2 regions of the Lactovum odontotermitis genome follow, and region 2 is predicted to be linked to the other one. Evidence: riboswitches for the same ligand, from Rfam matches in the RefSeq annotation. Region 2 holds a riboswitch; the other holds the start of a gene.

Evidence for each region. Region 2 has a riboswitch for lysine ahead of lysA (diaminopimelate decarboxylase). Riboswitches for the same ligand answer to the same signal wherever they lie in the genome.
Region 1: another riboswitch for lysine. It lies ahead of ACYQ2E_RS03180 (ABC transporter substrate-binding protein/permease); the one in region 2 lies ahead of lysA (diaminopimelate decarboxylase).

The regions. Positions count from the first base shown of each region.
Region 1 is NZ_BAAGGQ010000003.1:157,241-161,087, reverse strand. Features, by position in the region: gene rpsB (30S ribosomal protein S2) at 1-330, opposite strand, end outside; gene ACYQ2E_RS03185 (undecaprenyl-diphosphate phosphatase) at 525-1,370, opposite strand; lysine riboswitch at 1,578-1,746, shown strand; gene ACYQ2E_RS03180 (ABC transporter substrate-binding protein/permease) at 1,886-3,466, shown strand; gene ACYQ2E_RS03175 (amino acid ABC transporter ATP-binding protein) at 3,600-3,847, shown strand, end outside.
Region 2 is NZ_BAAGGQ010000006.1:35,575-39,421, forward strand. Features, by position in the region: gene recG (ATP-dependent DNA helicase RecG) at 1-101, opposite strand, end outside; gene ACYQ2E_RS04730 (pyridoxal phosphate-dependent aminotransferase) at 137-1,324, opposite strand; lysine riboswitch at 1,439-1,606, shown strand; gene lysA (diaminopimelate decarboxylase) at 1,704-2,969, shown strand; gene dapF (diaminopimelate epimerase) at 2,978-3,793, shown strand; gene dapA (4-hydroxy-tetrahydrodipicolinate synthase) at 3,786-3,847, shown strand, end outside.

The sequences.
Region 1 (3,847 bases), on a different contig from region 2:
ACGCTTCTGGATAGTGTTCCAGTTTGTCAGCGTTCCGCCCAGCCAGCGGCTGTTGATGTAGAACATACCTGCACGTGTGGCTTCTTCTGCAATAGCTTCTGCGGCCTGCTTCTTAGTACCAACAAAGAGAACGATTGCACCTTGGCTAGCTGCATTTTTAACATAGTTGTAGGCATCATCAGCAAGTTTTACAGTCTTCTGCAAATCGATGACATGGATACCATTACGTTCTGTGAAGATGTATGGTTTCATCTTCGGGTTCCAGCGGCGAGTTTGATGACCAAAGTGGACACCAGCTTCGAGCAGCTGTTTCATTGAAATAACTGGCATGTTATTTCTCCTTTTTTATATAGTTTTTTCCTCTATCAGACATCAGCCGGGGCCGCTACTTTTTGAGCACTACGACCGCGTCCGTCCAATATGTGAAATGGTCGCCAAAAGGCAACGTCTTATTATACTATTTTTTCCTGTTTTGTCAAAATTTAAGCCCTGGCTGAGCGCTCATTTTTCGCGTAATTTCAAATCTAAACTGATTGTCCCATCATTGCCGAAACAATTGCAATGATAATCAAAATCAGGCCGAGAGCAATCCGGTATTTGCCGAAGAATGTGAAGTCATGGCTTTTGACGTAATTCATCAGCCAGCGGATTGCAAACATTGAGACGCCGAAAGCTACCACGAATGCGATGAGTAAGATAAAGAACTGGTACAAATTAAGGCTGTTTCCGCCCGTGAAGTATTTAAATAGTTTCAGGCCGCTCGCGCCAATCATGGCAGGAATTCCTAGGAAGAAGCTGAATTCTGCACCGGCTGTACGGCTGATACCAATCAGAAGGGCTCCAACAATGGTTGCGCCGGAGCGCGATGTGCCGGGCATCAGTGCTAAGACTTGGAAGCCGCCAATAATCAGGGCCATGCGGTAGCTGATTTGGCCGACCCGTGTGACGGTGAATTCGTGGTTGGGCACCCAGTAACGCTCAATCAGGATAAAGGCTACGCCGTAAATTATCAGCATAATGGCTACGGGCAGATATTTGTTGAAATTGGTGTCAAACCAGTCATTCAACGGCAGTGCAATCACTACAGCCGGTACGCAGGCGACTAGAATTTTTGCCCACAATTGCCAGGTTCTCTGTACCTCTTTGTGTGTCTTCGTCCGCGAAAATGGGTTCAGCGTATGAAAATAGATGACGACAACTGATAAAATTGCCCCAAGCTGAATCACGTAATCAAACATCAGTTTAAAGGCGTCTGACTGGCTCAGGCTGAGAAAGTGTTCAACAATGATCAAGTGTCCGGTTGACGAGATTGGCAGCCACTCTGTGATTCCTTCGACGATGCCGAGGATAATTGCTTTGATAATGTCCATGACGTTATTATATAGTAATTATTCAGTTTTCACAAGATTATTACTTTTTTCTTCCTGTTTTCAGAAAATTGATGAAATACTAGTAAAATGCGCAATTTTCAGTCTTATTTCCATCTGAATATTTATCGCAAAATCGAGAATAAAAATAATTTTTAGATATTTTTACAGTTTTCCCTTGACAGCTTCAAAAAGTTATGGTAGACTAAAAAACATCAAAGAGGTTGCAACTTCGATGAGTAACGTGTTCGAGCCCGCAAGGCGATGACTACTCGTGAAAGGCAAGGTTGCCGAAAGGTCTGGCTGGCAAGCTGGATGACTTGGGCTAACGGAGAATATCCGTTAGACTGTCGCTATTTAGCGGTGCGCTTTGTTGGAAAAAATTTTTTCAATAACTTGTATCTGTTAAATCTAGCTCTTTGAACTAGATTTTTTGTTTGTGTAATGTGATTATTGCATAAATAAAATAAGGTGTGCACTCAGTTTATGTGGACGCTATTCAAAGAAAGGGGTAATTTATGAAAAAGTTACTTACAGCATTCATCGCGTTATTCGCCTTATTTGGAACTCTGACATTTGCATCTCCACAGGCAAATGCGGCCAGTTCTGAAAAAGAATTCCGCGTGGGGATGGAGGCGGCCTATCCGCCCTTCAACTGGACTCAGGATACGGCTGCCAACGGGGCTTATCCGATTGAGAGTTCCGACCAATATGCCAACGGCTACGATGTTCAGGTCGCGAAAGCTCTGGCTGATAAGCTCGGACGCAAGCTGGTCATTGTCAAATCAAAATGGGACGGGCTGATTCCAGCTCTGACTTCTGGAAAAATTGACGCGATTATTGCTGGTATGAGTCCTACGCCTGAGCGTGAGCAGTCGATTGATTTCTCAACGGCTTACGAAACAGGCACCATGGGTGTCATTGTCAAAAAGGGCAGTAAATACGCCAATGCGACAACAATTGAGGATTTCGCCGGTGCTAAAATTACTGCGCAGCAAGGGACTTTCCACTATGATTTGATTGACCAGCTCAAAGGTGTGAGCAAACAGCCGGCCATGGGTGATTTCTCTGCCATGCGTGTGGCGCTCAGTTCCGGCGTGATTGACGGTTATGTGGCTGAGCGGGTTGAAGGCTTGACGGCTGAAATCAAGCAGCCTAACTTTAAGTTCCTCGACCTTTCCGGGAAAAACGGCTTCACGATGGATGCTTCTGAGATGGTCTGCTCGGTCGGTCTGCGCAAGAATGATTCAAGCCTCAAGGCTATCAATAGTTATCTTAAAAGCTGGCCGAAGTCTGACCAGGAGCAATTGATGGACGATATGGTCAAGCTCCAGTCGCATCCTGACAAAATCTCTGGTTTCTGGAATCAGGTCAAGTTTATCTGGGAGCAGAACTGGCAGCATCTTCTGAGCTCTGTCGGCATGACACTGCTGCTTTCCATCATTGGTACCATCGTTGGTTTCGGGATTGGTCTTCTAATCGGTGTCTTCCGTACGATGAACAAGGCGTCAAATGTTCTGGCCCGCTGGGTGCAGCGCATTGTCGGTTGGATTTTGAATGTTTATATTGAAATTTTCCGCGGTACGCCTATGATGGTGCAGGCAATGGTGATTTACTATGGCTCGGCTCAGTTCCTGCATCTTAATATTGATCGTCTTTTTGCGGCTTTCTTAATCGTTTCTATCAATACTGGGGCTTATATGTCGGAAATTGTGCGCGGCGGCATTTACGCGGTCGACGAAGAGCAGTTTGAAGCGGCCCATGCGCTTGGCTTTACACATTGGCAGACGATGTACAAAATTGTTCTGCCGCAGGCGATTCGCAATATTCTGCCGTCGGTCGGCAATGAGTTCGTCATCAACATTAAGGACACTTCTGTCTTGAATGTTATCTCGGTCAGCGAGCTTTACTTCATGGGTAATACGATTGCGCAGCAGAATTATCAGTATTTCCAGACTTTCTTCATCATTTCTGTGATTTATCTGATTATGACTTTCTCGATTACGCGGATTCTGCGTGGGGTCGAGCACCTGCTCAATCGAACGAGTAAAACGACGATGACCCCGCAGACCTCTGGCGCCAACCAGATGCAGATTTAAAGGAAGGAAAAAGATGTGAAGCACGCCCGTTATGGAGCGTAGAAATTTAGGGAAATCAGGTTCTGCCGAAGGCAGGTTCTAATTTCATCTAATTTCCTAGCTTCAGGCGTGCTGAGCTCAGTTAGGTAAGAAAATGGAAAATGAAACAGTTTTAGAAATTAAGCATTTAAAAAAGTCCTTCGGTGAGCACGAGGTCTTGAAGGACATTAATATGACCGTTCACAAGGGCGAGGTCATCTCGATTATCGGCTCTTCCGGCTCCGGCAAGTCGACGCTGCTGCGCTCGATTAATCTGCTGGAGACGCCGACGGACGGCGAAATTATCTACCGCGGTGCGAATGTTCTGCAGAAGGGCTACAATCTGGCTCAGTACCGCACGCA
Region 2 (3,847 bases):
AGCAGTAAATCCTGCACGGTTGAAATCCCCAATTTCCGGTAATTCTCGAAGGACTTGGGGCCGACGCCTTTCATGTATTGTATCGAATCTGTCAGTTGCATTATTTTAATTATAGCAGAAAGTTGGCTTATGGGTTTTAAACAATCCGCTCAGATTTCCGCATCTCCTGCAAATACTCGCCTAGACGCGTCATCGCAGTCTCAATCACCTCCATTGAAGCGGCATAAGAAATCCGCACATATCCTTTACCGTACTGACCGAAGGCGTCTCCGGGAATAAAGGCAACCCGCTTTTTCATGGCGAAGTCATAAAGAAATTCAAAGGAATTCTGGTTATAGGCTTCAGGAATTTTGGCGAAAAGGTAAAAAGCGCCAGAGGGCCCAATGATTTCAAAACCGAAGCCGGTCATTTTTTCGAGCAGATAATCACGGCGTTTGCGATATTGTACAAGCATCGCTTGAATGTCATTTTCCCCATTGACAAGTGCTTCTACTCCTGCCCATTGAGATTGAGTTGAGGCCGATGTAACCAAGTACTGATGCGTTTTTTCGACTTGGTCAATCAGATTTTTCCGGGCAAAAACGAAGCCCAAGCGCCAGCCGGTCATCGCATGTGATTTGGACAAGCCGTTCAATACAAAGGTCTGCTCGGGCAAAAATTCAGCAATGGACGTATGCGGCTGATTTGTATAATTTATCTCAGAATAAACTTCGTCAGAGAGGACAAAAATGTCCCGGTTTTTGAGTATTTCAGCAAGTGCCTGGAGCTGTTCCCGCGTATAAACAATCCCTGTCGGGTTGCCTGGCGAGTTAAGAATCAGCGCCTTGACATTTTCAGACTCACTCAGTACAGCCGACAGTTTTTCAGGATTCAGGACAAACTGTTCAGAACTCGTGTCAATCTCAACGACCTCGCCTCCGGCAATATTGACGACCGGTGCATATCCAGGATAAGCCGGCGCCGGAATAAGTACTTTGTCCCCCGGATTTAACACAGACAGCAGGCAAGCAGCAATTCCTTCACTCACACCAACGGTTGTCAGGATTTCTGTTTCTGGAGAGTAATGCAGCTTATATTTTTCTGCCAACATCCGGCTAGCTGCCTGGCGCAATTGCGGTAAACCGCGCAGTCCTGTATAATGACTCTGATTTGCATTAATCGCGGCGATTGCCGCCTGTTTGATGTGCTCTGGAGTGGCAAAATCCGGCTCTCCCAGGGTGAGCTTGAGGATATCAGGAATTTGTGAGATTTTTTGCTCAAACTGCCGAATCAGCGAGACGGTAATTTTTGAGAGCTGCCGGTTAAATTTATGTGATAAATCCATGATTTTTTCTTCTTATTCATTAATAATAAATTTTTATCTTCATTTTAACATATTTTAGTTTACAAAGTAAAAAAATTGTAGTAAAATAAGTAAAATTTAGATAACTAATAATTAACTACAATTAGAGGTAGCAATGCAAATGAGTATGACTTGTTAGGAGGCATCCGCTGAGCAGGTCTGAAAGGTAACCATTGCCGAACGATAAAAAAGAGGCATCTTATTATCGTGGGAACATAGGAAAAACCTATGTTACTCGGACTCTTGTCTGGCGCTAATTATCGGGGGCTCATTGTGTTCCGCCGATAAATCATCAACAGCGCTTATTCCTGCAATGAGCGCTGTTTTGTTCATTGTCAAACGTTATTCGAAAGGTTGATTAATGGAACTGGAAATTGCGAATGTCAAAGTCAGCGACTTACTGAAAAGATATCCGACGCCGCTCTACGTCTACAATCAGGAAGTCATTGAAGAAAATCTTCAAGTCTTTAGAGAGAATTTTCAGTCTGAAAAATTTGCGACAAAGATTTTATATGCCTCAAAAGCTTTTCAGGCCGTGGCTTTGCTGAATCTCATAGCAGATGCTGGTCTGGGGCTGGATGTCGTCAGCCAGGGCGAGCTTTATGCGGCTTCCAAGTCTCGCATGCCGCTTGAAAATATTTATTTTCACGGGAATAATAAGTCGCCTGAGGAGCTGCTTTTTGCCATACTGAATGTCAAAATCAGCCATATTGTCGTTGACAATAAGATGGAGCTGGAAGTTGTCTCCGAGCTTGCAAGTTTAGTAAAACGTCCGCTTCAAATCCTGCTGCGTCTGAATGTCGGGATTGAAGCCCATACGCACCAGTATGTCATCACAAGCCATGTGGATTCAAAATTCGGCATGGGCATTGAGAGTCAGGAGCTGAAAGACTGTCTGAAGATGATTGAAACACATCCCTTCCTTGTTTTGGAGGGCCTCCACTCTCATATCGGTTCTCAGATTTTTGAGCTGACGGCCTGGTTTGCTGCTATTGAGAAATTAACAGATTTTCTGCATGATTTGAGCGAACAGAGCGAACAGGATGAGCCTTTGGCTTTAAATATCGGCGGCGGTTTTGGGGTTCGTTATACACAGGAGGATAAGCCTTTGCCGATTGACCAAGTGCTGCGGCAGCTGATTCATCATGTGGAGAAATGCATGGCTGAGAAAAATGTCCGTTTGAAAGCGCTGATGATTGAGCCTGGACGAAGTCTCGTGGCCGAGGCAGGCTTGACCCTCTACAAAATCGGCTACCAGAAGGTCACGCCGAATAAAAACTATCTCTTCGTGGACGGCGGGATGGGCGATAATATCCGTCCTAGTCTTTATCAGGCAAAGTATGACTGCGACCTGGCACTGCGTCTCGGCGAGAGAAAAACGGAGCGTTTCAGTATTGCTGGTAAATACTGCGAGTCGGCTGATATTCTGATTGAAAATGCGGAATTGCCCAAGCCTGAAAGGGGTGACATTCTGGTGGTCTATGGGACTGGGGCCTACGGCTACTCGATGGCCAGCAACTACAACCGGAACGTGATTCCTGGGGTTGTTTTCCTGAAAGACGGCAAAATCACGGAAGTGGTCAAGCGGCAAACTCTTGAACAGCTGCTGGAAAATGAGGTTTATTGAACGTGAAGATAAATATTCGAAAATATAATGGCTGCGGCAATGATTTTGTGATTTTACCCTTTTATGAAGCGCTTGACTACAGTCAACTCGCTCAGCAGCTTTGCAATCGATTTGATACGGACGGTTTGATTGCAGTCAAAGAGACATTGAGCGAAGAGTCGCTCGAGATGATTTTTTACAACCGTGACGGCTCCAGAGCGCCGATGTGCGGCAACGGCATTCGCTGTTTTGCCCAATATGTGCGCGATTTGGGGATAATCTCCGCTCAGACGGTCAAATTTCCCGTGAAAACACTGGCCGGAGTTATGAAAGTTGAGATTTTACACGAGGCGCCTTGTCTCGTCCGCGTTGACATGGGAACAGCCCGTATCGCCGACGGCTCAACGAAGATGGCTGTCAAGGACAGCGGGCATCACCGGCTTGACATCGCAGGCCTGACTGTTGATATTTATACACTTTTTATGGGAACTATCCACACAGTGGTCTTCGTTGACAATGCCGCCGACATGCTGAATTCTGGGCTCGGAGAACAAATCTGCAACTATCCTTTATTTCTTGAGAAAACCAATGTTAATTTTGTCCAGCTCATTGACCGCGAGAATCTGTCTGTTCGAACTTTTGAGCGCGGAGTCGGCTGGACACTGGCCTGCGGTACGGGATGCTGCGCCAGCGCTGTGATTGCTCAAAAACTGCAGCTCGCCGATAACACGCTGCATGTCCATCTTGATCGGGGAGAACTCCTGATTGAAAACAGAGAGAATGAAATTTTCATGACAGGTTCTTCGGAATTTGAATTTGAAAGCGAGGTTATCGTTAATGACTAAAACATCTGTTAAAATGCCCATTAAAGGCTCCATCGCCGCACTGGTCACTCCCTT